4 regions of the Caldibacillus sp. 210928-DFI.2.18 genome follow, and region 3 is predicted to be linked to each of the others. Evidence: riboswitches for the same ligand, from Rfam matches in the RefSeq annotation. Region 3 holds a riboswitch; each other region holds the start of a gene.
What was found. Region 3 has a riboswitch for S-adenosylmethionine ahead of LIZ98_RS16890 (5-methyltetrahydropteroyltriglutamate--homocysteine S-methyltransferase). Riboswitches for the same ligand answer to the same signal wherever they lie in the genome.

Region 1: another riboswitch for S-adenosylmethionine. It lies ahead of LIZ98_RS09365 (hypothetical protein); the one in region 3 lies ahead of LIZ98_RS16890 (5-methyltetrahydropteroyltriglutamate--homocysteine S-methyltransferase).
Region 2: another riboswitch for S-adenosylmethionine. It lies ahead of metK (methionine adenosyltransferase); the one in region 3 lies ahead of LIZ98_RS16890 (5-methyltetrahydropteroyltriglutamate--homocysteine S-methyltransferase).
Region 4: another riboswitch for S-adenosylmethionine. It lies ahead of LIZ98_RS01705 (phosphoadenylyl-sulfate reductase); the one in region 3 lies ahead of LIZ98_RS16890 (5-methyltetrahydropteroyltriglutamate--homocysteine S-methyltransferase).

What each region holds. Positions count from the first base shown of each region.
Region 1 is NZ_JAJCHL010000036.1:23,796-27,010, forward strand. Features, by position in the region: gene LIZ98_RS09355 (hypothetical protein) at 1-247, shown strand, start outside; gene LIZ98_RS09360 (gamma carbonic anhydrase family protein) at 369-896, opposite strand; SAM riboswitch class I at 1,196-1,319, shown strand; gene LIZ98_RS09365 (hypothetical protein) at 1,411-1,755, shown strand; gene LIZ98_RS09370 (aminotransferase class I/II-fold pyridoxal phosphate-dependent enzyme) at 1,755-3,215, shown strand, end outside.
Region 2 is NZ_JAJCHL010000014.1:28,259-31,473, reverse strand. Features, by position in the region: gene LIZ98_RS05120 (Rrf2 family transcriptional regulator) at 1-371, shown strand, start outside; gene metK (methionine adenosyltransferase) at 574-1,770, opposite strand; SAM riboswitch class I at 2,102-2,206, opposite strand; gene pckA (phosphoenolpyruvate carboxykinase (ATP)) at 2,448-3,215, shown strand, end outside.
Region 3 is NZ_JAJCHL010000144.1:926-4,140, forward strand. Features, by position in the region: gene LIZ98_RS16885 (DUF4317 domain-containing protein) at 1-790, opposite strand, end outside; SAM riboswitch class I at 1,073-1,176, shown strand; gene LIZ98_RS16890 (5-methyltetrahydropteroyltriglutamate--homocysteine S-methyltransferase) at 1,305-2,405, shown strand; gene glf (UDP-galactopyranose mutase) at 2,626-3,215, opposite strand, start outside.
Region 4 is NZ_JAJCHL010000003.1:53,315-56,529, reverse strand. Features, by position in the region: gene LIZ98_RS01715 (ATP-grasp domain-containing protein) at 1-729, shown strand, start outside; gene LIZ98_RS01710 (ATP-grasp domain-containing protein) at 722-1,582, shown strand; SAM riboswitch class I at 1,666-1,766, shown strand; gene LIZ98_RS01705 (phosphoadenylyl-sulfate reductase) at 1,835-2,560, shown strand; gene LIZ98_RS01700 (assimilatory sulfite reductase (NADPH) flavoprotein subunit) at 2,830-3,215, shown strand, end outside.

The sequences.
Region 1 (3,215 bases), on a different contig from region 3:
TTTTTGGGGAATACCGATTTTAGGGGGAGCCATTATTTTTAGTATGGCTTGGGCACCGCTCGGAATCATGTTTGTTTTGCATATCATTACGCTCATATTTTCAATAATGGAAAAAAGATCTTTTCATGGAAGTGTGTTAGGGATTATTACATCCTGTTTAGGTTGGATTCCATTTCTCGGAATGGCCCTTCACATTATTACAGCAATTCTCTTATTAATAGACGGATTTCGATCAAGTTTTAAATAGAAACGACCTATAGGGGCAGTCCCGGAAAGTTTTTTATAAACGGATGCCCCTATTTGAAGTGAATACAAGTACATTTTTATTAATCCCGTTAACAGTACGTATCTTTAGCAACCGTTCTTTCTTATTTATTTTTTAATTGGGAAAGAATATCAATGTACTCCTTCCCTTTTTGTACGTAAACTTCAATTGAACCTTGAATTAACATGAAATCATAATCTGACAATTCACGGACAACTTTTCCGGGAGAGCCGACCACCAGCGAGCGGGGAGGGATTTTTTTTCCGCCGGTTATCAATGTATTCGCACCGATAATACATTGTTCACCGATTTCAGCATCATCTAAAATAGTTGACCCCATACCTACAATTGTGTTGCTTCCAATCTTACAGCCATGTAAAATTACATTATGTCCTACTGTTACACCGTCTTTAATGATGGTCGGATGATCTTCATAAAGATGGATGGTTACATTATCTTGAATACTGCATTTTTCTCCGATAATGATGGGCCCTTCATCACCGCGTAAAACGGCATTAAACCATACGGAACTTTCCTTTCCTATTGTTACATCACCAATTAAATATGCCCCCGGAGCAATAAAAACACTATCATGAACATTTGGTGTTTTTCCTTTATAAGGAATTAACATAGTTTTGCCTCCATTATATGAAAGATTTGTATATTACTATTTTATCAATAATTTGATAAATTTTTAAGGGTTGCACCCAAAAAGGTCATTTGAAAAGAATTTACAAAATATTTGATAAATATATCTATGAGGACAAAGAATATTGCGCCATTCGTATTTGATTTATAGAAATGTTTACTTTCTTGGAGCTTATGGTAAACCTATAAACGTGCAAAAAAATTTTATTAAGACATTTCCAAAATAAATTGACATGTCTTTTTAAATCCTTTATTATTATTCCAGCATAAATAAAAGTTTCTCTCTTATTAATAGCCGTTGAGACGAGGGGTCTAAGATACGGTGGCAAACCAGTTTGGTTCACAGAACTAAATATTGGGTGCCCAACCTGAGCACAAAATGAGTACATTTTGTGAGCAATAAGAGGATAAGCAGCTGATATTAATCGAAGCTTTCCTTGCCTTTGGAGAGCTTTTTTTATGCCTAAACAAAAAAATTGTGTTAGGAGTGGTTAATATTGGCAGAGAAATTTTTATTCATATCGGAATCTGCAATAGAAGGATATCAGAATCAAATACCTGATGCAGGGCGGGATTCAACTTTCCTTCAAAAACAGTTTATAAAACCAGCTTATGAAGTGTTTTTACTAACAAGTACAACTCATGCGAGCAGGGAAAATATGGCAACAGCTGTCCATGATACTGTACAAATTACCTGCGCTGCACTCATTGATAAAGGATATACAAATGAACTTTGCGGAATCGTAGAGGGAACTTGTAAGGTACATGAGCAATTTTCTAATAGGGCAATGGAGTCCAACAAGGTGCTTACTACACTTAATGTTAGTGGTGGCTGCCGATGATGAACAAACTATTGGAATTTGAACAACCGTTGATAAAAGCAGCGCCTAAATTAGATCACAATCAAATGCCCTTATTTCAAACACTAGTTCAATATGCCAGAAGAGATGTTATACCATTTGATGTCCCGGGTCACAAAATGGGGGCACAAATGAACCCGTTACGAATGGTTCTCGGGGATATGACAATGCGGATGGACGTCAACTCAATGAAAGAACTTGATCTGTTAAGCCATCCCCAATCGGTAATCAAAGAAGCCCAGGAATTAGCGGCTGATGCATTTGGAGCCGATCATGCTTATTTTTTAGTTAACGGTACGACAATTGGTATTATTGCCATGATTTTAGCAGCAGTAAAACCGGGTGAAACGCTTCTTGTACCGAGAAATTGTCATAAATCCGTTATGAATGGAATAATTTTGAGCGGGGCAAAACCGATATTTATTCAACCCGAAGTCGACTTGCATTTTGGGATTGCCCACGGTGTGTCTGTTAAAAATGTAAGAAAGGCATTAAATGAAAATACGGAAACGAAAGCAATCCTTGTCACATATCCAACCTATTTTGGTGCAATGAATGAATTGGTGGAAATTTGTGAACTCGCCCACGAACGGGGTGTAACAGTTCTTGTCGACAGTGCTCATGGTGCTCACTTGGCTTTTATGCCTGATGACTATATCGATCCTCTTACAGCCGGAGCTGATGCAGTTACCGTTAGCATGCATAAAACAGGGGGTTCCTTAACCCAAAGTTCATTACTATTATTAAAAGGGAACCGAATTGCTCCGGAACGTATGCAAAAAATAGTGAATATGTTACAAACAACAAGTGCGAACTATTTGTTAATGAGTTCTTTGGATGTGGCACGAAGAGAGATGGTTCTGTTTGGAAAAAAGCGGTATAGGGAATTAAAACCGATTGTAATGGATGCTGTTCTGTCCATTGAAGCAAATTCGAACTATGAAGTATTAAAAGAAGCCTACGTGGAGAAATATTTCCAACAATCATATGATTGGACAAAACTTGTTATCCGTGTAAATGGAATTGGTTTTACCGGCTTTGATGTCTACACAATTTTAAAAGAAGAATACGGCATTCAAATGGAATTGGCTGAAGGATATGTCATTATGGCTGTGATTAGCTCGTTCGACACGAAAGAATCCATCGACAAACTAGTTTTTGCCTTGAAGGATATTGAGAAAAAGTATGGAAAACATGCAACGATCATTTCTACTCACGTCACAACAAGTGAAGTAAATAAATTAGTTCTTGTTCCGCGCGATGCTTTTTATGCTGAGCAAGAATCTATACCGATTGATCAAGCTGTTGGACGGATAAGTGCGGATACATTGATGATTTATCCGCCGGGTATTCCTCTTGTTATACCGGGAGAATTAATTTCCAACGAGGTGCTCAATCAATATCATTATTACTGTCAAACAATCGGGAGTGTATTAACTGAA
Region 2 (3,215 bases), on a different contig from region 3:
GCAATATTCAGGAAATTTCAGATGCCTATGGTATTTCAAAAAATCATTTAATGAAAGTGGTTCATCACTTAGGAAAGCTTGGAATTATTGAAACCGTACGGGGAAGAAACGGGGGTTTTCGTTTGGCCCTTCTACCCGGCGACATCAATATCGGTAAACTTGTCCGGCAAACAGAAGATGGTTTTTATTTAGTTGATTGTTTTAATCCCGACACCCCGAATGCTTGTGTCATTACTCCGGTTTGCGGACTTTCTCATATATTAAGAGAAGCTTTACAGGCGTATCTTCATGTTTTGGATAAGTATACACTGGCCGATATTGTAAAGTCGCCCGAGGCCTATCGGGAATTACTATTTAAAGAAATACAATGAGTAGCAAACCATAGTTATACAAATCTAAAATCAATTTCTAAAATCTCTTTATTAGGATTTAACTTCTCCCATGGACTTTATAACTCAAGAAAGGGGCTGTCCAGAAAGTCATTTTTTCGACTTTTGGATGCCCCTTTCTTGTTTAAAAAACTTGATAAATCAATATTTTAAATGATTCGCTATTAGAAGTTCGCCACAATAGTTATCTCATTGCTGCTTTTTTCAATAACTCAGCTTTATCCGTTCTTTCCCACGGCAAGTTTATATCCGTCCGACCAAAATGTCCGTATGCCGCTGTTTGTTTATAAATCGGTCTGCGTAAATCAAGCATTTTGATAATTCCGGCCGGTCTTAAGTCAAAATGTTTACGGACCAAATCAACTAAAACTGCTTCATCAACTTGCCCCGTCCCGAATGTATCAATAGAAATTGAAACCGGTTGGGCAACCCCAATCGCATAAGCAAGCTGTACTTCACATTTATCGGCAAGTCCGGCTGCAACAATATTTTTCGCCACATAACGAGCTGCATAAGAAGCGGAACGATCCACTTTCGTCGGGTCTTTTCCGGAGAACGCACCGCCACCATGATGAGCATAACCCCCATATGTATCGACAATGATTTTTCTCCCCGTTAACCCGGCATCACCTTGTGGTCCACCGACAACAAAACGGCCAGTCGGATTAATAAAAAATTTCGTTTTATCATCAATAAACTCGTTTGGAACAACCTTTTTAATAACGAATTCATGAATATCCTTTTTTATCTGATCCAAATTTACTTCCGGGTGGTGTTGTGTTGAAATAACAATTGTATCGATTCGAACCGGTTTGCCATTTTCATCATATTCTACAGTTACTTGAGTTTTCCCGTCCGGACGCAAATATGGAATAATTTCTTCTTTTCTAACTTCAGCAAGCCTCCGTGCCAGCCGATGCGCTAATGATATCGGAAGCGGCATCAACTCACTCGTTTCATTGCAGGCAAAACCAAACATCAACCCTTGGTCACCGGCACCGATTGCTTCGATTTCATCATCAGTCATCAAGCCTTCGCGCGCTTCCAAAGCTTGGTTAACGCCCATCGCAATATCCGGTGATTGTTCATCGATGGCTGTCAATACGCCACAGGTCTCTGCATCAAACCCATATTTTGCCCGCGTATAACCAATTTCCCGAACCGTATCCCGTACTATTTTTGGAATATCAACATAAGAAGTTGTAGAAATTTCTCCAAATACAAGCACTAACCCGGTTGTAATGGATGTTTCCGCAGCAACACGGGCATTCGGATCTTCGCTTAAAATCGCATCCAGAATCGCATCTGATATTTGATCGCAAATTTTATCCGGATGTCCTTCCGTTACCGACTCTGAAGTAAATAGATGTCGTGTCCCCATAATTTTCCTCCTTAAAATCGCGCTGGCATTCATTTTATATAAGCAAAAGCCAGCTTTTTATTTGAAACGGATACAAGCCAATGCCCAGGATCAACATCGGAACGTTTTTAAAACATCTGCTTTATTATATTAATAAGCATTCCCCATTCAAATTGGAGATATAATTATACAAAAATCTAAAGAAAACTCGGCGACTGCCGAGCCTTTAGGCGAAAGCAGAGCCGTAGTTGTACTTATGCGCTAGGAAAGTAGAAATTGAAAAATTTCTACTTTCCTATTAGCAAAAAAAAACACCTTCCCATGAGGAAAGGTTGCGCACGTCTTCCTTTCACTCTTATCGTTCAAGGAATCACCTTGCATCGGTTAGCACCTTACTTGCAAGAAGTAGGTTGCCGGGTTTCCTCGGGCCTGTCCCTCCACCATCTCGGGATAAGAGTATCCGTTATAGATAAATCATACATGATATGAGAAATATGTCAATTGTTTTAAACAGAGATTAAAAAAGTTTTTTAGAAAACCAATTCAATTCCGTTATCTAAATTAGAAAAATGAGCTTAAAAATGAATAAAAAATGGAGCAATTTTTTTCTTTGAATAGTATAGACTAATAAAATATATATGTTATACTATTTTCGAAGGATATGAGAAAATAACAAAGGGGAAGGTTTACTAATGAAAATGGTAAGTACGGTAAACAGTCTGTATGAATTAGTAAATGGAAATAATATTTTAGTACAATTATCCGTTCCACAGTTAATGGAAAAAATTATTAACAATAAAGAAGGCTTACTAACTGACAAAGGTGCAATCAGTGTAACAACCGGGAAGTATACGGGGAGATCACCGAAAGATAAATATATTGTTCAAGAAAACTCTGTGCTGAATAAAATCGATTGGGGCAGTGTCAACCAACCAATCTCAAAAGAAGTATTTAACAGATTGTATCATAAAGTTTTGCATTATTTAAAACACAAGAAAGAACTGTACGTGTTTAAAGGATTTGCCGGCGCAGACAAATTATATCAACTGCCAATCCAGGTGATAACCGAATATGCATGGCATAATTTATTTGCCCATCAGTTGTTTATCCGCCCAACCGAAGAAGAATTGAAAAATCACCAAAGTCAATTTACAGTTATTTTTGCACCGGATTTCAAAGCTGATCCGGTCATTGATGGCGTTAGATCGGAAACATTTATTATTATTTCTTTTGAAGAGAAGGTTGTTCTGATTGGTGGAACAGAATATGCCGGTGAAATGAAAAAATCAATTTTTACAATTATGAACTATTTGCTTCCCGAGCAAGATATTTTCTCTATGCATTGCTCTGCCAATGTCGGGGATGACGGGGATGTTGCACTGTTCTTTGGCTTATCCGGTACCGGTAAAACAACGCTATCAACAGATAAAAACCGGCGTTTAATCGGGGATGATGAACATGGCTGG
Region 3 (3,215 bases):
GTGTTGACGGTTCTACTTCCTCACCAACCACTTCTTTAACAATTTCTTCAAAAACTGCTTTATCGTCTTGAGCGGTCATCACCGGTTCCGCATTCAATACATCCTCAATAATATGATAGTCCGGTTGGTTTGCCTTCCCTGTCGAGTATAAAATATGATTAATATCAGTGTAATTTTCCGTAAAACAAGGAAAGAGGAATCCCGACATTGGTGATGTTAAATTAATAATTGAATCGACGACTACATTTGCTTTAAACTCCAGCTCAACAAAATCAAAAAGCAGTGATTTTTTCGGCTGTTCGGTACGATTTATGCTACAAAGGATAAATGGATGGGTATATACGGTATCATTTGCGTGTTCTTCCGTCTCCTCATTCGTCCTTTTGGTTGGTTTATAATATTCGCCGCGAATGAACGTAATTACGATATCTTTTTCATACTGAATATCTTTGACCATTTTTTCAACAAGCAGAAGCATTTGTGATTTCCAGGATTCAACATCATTGTTTTGGATTGCCTCGTATAGAATGTCCTTGCTATGCGCCTCTGCTTCCGCCTGAAACTTTAGCTCAAACAGTTTTACATCCAGCTGGCCGGTTAACACCTTTTTGAAGTTCAACATAAATAATTCTTGCTGCTCCCGGTCCAACATCGGAAACGGATGACATTCTTGATAAAAAATTTCACTGCTTTCTTTTCGAATATACACATTAAAAATATCTTTCACTTGCAAAAGATGATTATCTAACTTAAATTGCTTTCGGATATTTGCGATGTCTTTTACATTCATAAGAACTTCCCCTACTCTATTAGTCTACCTAACTAATTATAAGCAAATGCTCACCATTTTGGAAGAAGACAATCAACACGTATGATAAAGCCGATCACTAATGAAGGGATAAAAAATTTTTCTCTATTTTTACTCATACATCTGCTTAAAATTTGAAGAAAGTTCATATGTGGGTGAAAATTATTTGCGAAAGGTCCATAACAAGTTTTTTAAAAAAATAGTTGACATATAGGAATAATACGTATATATTAATAAACAAGATTAATTTCATATTTTTAAATATTCTTATCTAGAGAGGTGGAGGGACTGGCCCGAAGAAACCTCGGCAGCGGACTTATTAAAAGTACTGTGCCAATTCCAGAAAGCTTTTGGCTTGAAGATAAGAAGAGATCGAAAACTATAATCGTTATGTTTACCTCTCTTCTTTCTTGAAGAGAGGTTTTTCATTTGTCAATACCGGTGAATTACCATATTGACAAGCTTAACAAAAAAATAAAAAAGTGAGGGAAACATAATGACAACAAAAACAATTACAAAAGCACCTTTTAAAGCTGATCAAGTAGGGAGCCTACTTCGTCCGGAGCGAATCCATAAAGCAAGAAAGGACTTTCAAGAAGGAACCATTACAGCTGAGGAATTAAGAGCCATTGAAACAGAAGAAATCAAACGAATTGTCGATAAACAAATTGAAATTGGTCTGAAAGCTGTGACGGATGGCGAGTTCAGACGGAGATTTTGGCATACGGATTTTATGGAGCATTTAAACGGGGTTGAAGGGTATATCCCTGAACAAGGTTATCAATTTGTTGGCGTCGAAACCGAAAAATATAATGTCCGCGTTGTTGGAAAAGTCAGCTTTAATCCGAACCATCCGCACTTGCAAGATTTTATCGAATTTAAAGAAATTGTCGGCGACCGGGCCATTGCGAAAATGACAATTCCGAGTCCGAATCAATTTTTCTATCCGGGAATTCTAAACGAAGAAGTTTATCCGGATGTTGAAGATTTTGCAAAAGATCTAATTCAAGCATACCGTGATGCGATTCAAGCATTCTATAATGCCGGCTGTCGTTACCTGCAATTAGATGATGTTGCGATTGCCGGTTACTGTATCCCGGATATTCCGGAAGATGAACGGCAAAAATCAATTGATTTGGCATTACGTGTGGCAAATGGTGTACTGGAAGGAAAACCGGATGACTTAATCGTAACAACCCATCTATGCCGCGGTAATTATCAATCGGCTTGGGCATTTGAGGGTCCATATGATTATATCGCCCCCACCTTTTTTGCTAAGGAAAAAGTAGACGGCTTCTTCCTTGAATACGATGATGAACGGTCCGGTGGTTTTGAACCTTTAAAATATATACCAAAGGGCGGACCCAAAGTCGTTATTGGTATTTTCACATCGAAGTCCGGAAAACTAGAAGACAAAGAAGTAATTAAAGCACGGATACAAGAAGCCGCCAAATATGTTCCGCTTGAACAACTGTGTATTAGTACACAATGCGGTTTTGCTTCGACTCACCACGGCAATAAGTTAACGGAAGAAGAGCAATGGGCAAAATTAAAATATATTATTGATATCGCAAAAGAAGTCTGGGGTACACTGTAGATATTAGGTTCTTTATACCATATGGCAAAGAAAAAATAAGTAAATACCGCCAAAGAAGTTTGCGGATCACTACAGATATAGGTTCATTCACCACAGGGCATAGTGACAAACATTTCGGTATCGCCAAAGAAATACGAGAACACTGTAAAATTCCAGGATTGTGTCTTTTAGGAAAAAGTGACTCGGAATTACTGTTCCGAGCCACTTTCTATGAAAAATCTCATTCATGAAATTCTTTTTTCACGACTGATAAGGCTGCGGCAATGACTTGGTGCATATCATAATATTTGTACATACCAAGTCTGCCGCCAAAAATAACATTTGGCAATTGCCCGGCAAGTTCGCTATATTTCCGATATTTTTCATTATTTTTTTCGTCATTCACCGGGTAATACGGTTCATCGCCTTTATTCCACATTCGCGGATATTCTTTTGTAATAACTGTTTTTGGTTGGTTGCCAAATTCAAAATGTTTATGTTCAATAATTCGCGTAAAAGGTGTTTCTGCATCCGTATAATTGACTACCGCATTTCCTTGATAATTTTCCTGACCTAAAATCGTCGTTTCAAAATGCAAACTACGATATTCTAATTCGCCAAATTGATAATCAAAAAATTGGTCAATCATTCCGGTATAAATAATTTTTGGAAATTCCTGCAAATATTCTTCACGTTTTGCAAAAAAATCGGTATTCAATTCCACATCAATTCGTTCACTTGCAAGCATTTTTTCAACAATTTGCGTATACCCGCCAATTGGAATACCTTGATAACGGTCATTAAAATAGTTGTTGTCATATGTAAAGCGGA
Region 4 (3,215 bases), on a different contig from region 3:
AAGGATGGTTTGTTTCAGCCTGATTTTATCCTATTTTTAGATAAAGATATCCGACTGGCCAAACAATTGGAAGGATTAGGTTATCAACTTTTTAATAATGCAAATGCCATTGAAATATGTGATGATAAAATCGCTACATTTCAAACATTGGCAAATAAACGAATACGAATGCCGAAAACGTTATTTTCACCAATGATGTTTCCCGGTACGATAGATCCAAATGACCAATTTATTGATCGAGTGGAAAAGGAATTTGATTATCCGATTGTTATAAAGGAAGCATACGGTTCGTTTGGGGATCAAGTTTATTTAGTGAAAAACCGGGAAGAATTGGTCGTCAAAAGGCACCAGCTGCTATACCGGCCTCACCTTTACCAACAATTTATTTCATCCAGTACCGGAAAAGATGCCCGGTTGTATGTGGTTGGGGATCAAGTTGTAGCTTCCATGCTCAGACTAAATGAAAAAGATTTTCGTGCGAATGTAACAAATGGCGGGATGATGCAAAAGTTCGATCCCCCGCAAGCTTTTAAGGAGTTGGCCATAAAGGCATCACAAGCGGTGGGAGCGGATTTTTCCGGTGTTGATCTTTTATTTGGTGATAATGATGAACCGATAATCTGTGAAGTGAATTCCAATGCCCATATAAAAAATGTGTTTGATTGCACCGGTATCGACGTGTCGGAATATATTTTTGATTACATATTGGAGAGAATTGGTTATGCATAGTGGTTTACTGATTTACGGACGGGAAGATTATAAGAAAAATCAATGGTTTGCGGATCAATTCGTCGCAAGGGCACAGGAACAGGGGTTAACGATTGACCTTGTTTTGACGGATGAACTTTTCCTTGGAATTGATGAACAATTTTACGCAGCAGCTAGAAGAAAGCGATTAGCGACACCGGATTTTGTTATTAATCGGAGCCGGAATAGTATCATTGCAACGCATTTTGAAAAGATGGGGTGCCGAGTGTTTAATTCGGCTTTTATAACAGAAATTTGTAATCATAAAGGGAAAACCCATCAATTTATCAACTCACATGGCATTAAATCTGTGAAAACTTGGATTGGAAACCGGCATGATTTTTGTGTTGAGCAGTTTGACGGTGATTTTCCGCTCATTTTAAAATCAGTTGCCGGACACGGAGGAAGAGAAGTATTTTTCATTGCTAACGAAAAGGAATTGACAGAAAAACTAGCCGCATTTTCCGGTGACGAGTTTATTTTGCAGGAAGTTTGTACAAATCCCGGCGTTGACATTCGTGTGTTTGTTATGGGAAACGAAATTTTGGCAGCTGTCAAAAGATATTCCGAAAAAAGCTTTAAAGCAAATTTTTCTTTAGGTGGGAAGGTTGAACCGTATTCACTGAGTGACGATGAAAAGAGATTGGTTAAGAAAATCGCACAACTTGCACAGTTTGATTTTGTCGGGATTGATTTTATTTTAGATGAAGAGGGACGTTTTTTATTTAATGAAATAGAAGATGTGGTCGGTTCAAGAGTTTTGTATAAATGTTATGATATGGACGTTGTCGGCAAGTACTTAGCCTATATAGAAAAGAGTCAAAAAGGGAAATAGGTCATATTTTCAAAAAACTTATTGACTTTTAAAATAACACAGTTTAAACTTAATTCATACTAAAATTATAGGAAAAGATGATATTCTTATCAAGAGAGGTGGAGGGACCGGCCCGAAGAAACCTCGGCAACAGGTTTAAAAACACTGTGCCAACTCCTGCAGACAAATGTCTGGAAGATAAGAAGGAATATGATTAAATCTATCCCTTCTTATTTATCAAAATGAAGAAGGGATTTTTTTAGGGGTGAAATGATGATTGAACAGCGGATTTTATATGATAACTTTACAGATGATCCTTTCAAGAATCAACGGTTTACAGATGAAACAAAAGGGGCGTTGCCTGTTTTACAATGGGCATATGAGACATATGGAAATTCCGTTGTTTACGCCTGTAGCTTTGGGGCAGAGGGAATTGTCTTAGTGGATCTGATTGCAAAAGTTCAACCGGAAGCAACGATTGTTTTTCTCGATACCGGCGTTCATTTTAAGGAAACATATGAATTGATTGAAAAAGTAAAAATCAAATACCCGAGTTTAAATATTCAACTAAAAAAACCGAAGCTGACTTTGGAGGAACAAGCAAAAAAGTACGGACAGGAGTTGTGGAAAACAGAGCCTGATTTATGTTGTTTTTTGCGAAAAATAAGGCCGTTGGAAGAAGTTTTGTATGGAGTCCCGGCTTGGATTTCCGGACTTCGCAGGGAACAGTCTCCAAGCAGAAAGAATACAGATTTTGTCAATAAGGACGAAAGATTTAAATCTATTAAAATTTGTCCATTAATATACTGGACTTGGGAAGATGTTTGGTCATATATCCGTCAAAATGAGTTGCCATATAATATTTTACATGATCAAGGATACCCGAGCATTGGTTGTGAGCCGTGCACATTGCCGGTTACAGATCCAAATAATCAACGTGCCGGAAGATGGGCCGGTTTTAATAAAATAGAATGCGGTCTACATACCCCGGCGAATTGAGGACCGGTTCATTGAAACAAAATGGGAATCAAATTGGGACTAAATTAATTTGTTGGAAAATTGGGAAACCAGAATTAAAGATCCGGTTCTTTGAAACAAAATGGGGAACCGAATGGAGGACCGATTGGATTTGTTGCAAAATTGAAAAATCCAAATAAAGACCCGGTTCATTTGTCGCAAAGTTGGATAATCATAATTTAAAAACATACTATTTTAATATGAATACTGTTTTATAGATTGTAACATAAGAAATGATGAGGTGAAACGTTTTGCAATTTAACGTGAATAACAGCCCATTTAATGAAGAACAACGAGAATATTTGAACAGGTTAATCCCGACATTAACCGAAGCACAAAAAATATGGTTGTGCGGGTTCCTGTCCTTCCCGTTCATTGCCGGGCATGAACAAAGCGTGCAAGTTGATCAAACAGCTGCCCCGAAAATGGAACAATCCATTCAAACTCGTGAAGTAACCGTACTGTTTGGTTCTGAAACGGGCAATGGGCAATCGTTGGCAAGTACGATTGTTGAAAAATTACAAGCAAAACAATTACCGGTGCAATCATTTTCGATGGACGACTTTAAACCGCAAAATTTGAAGAAAGTTCAAGATTTATTAATCATCACGAGTACCCATGGGGAAGGGGAGCCCCC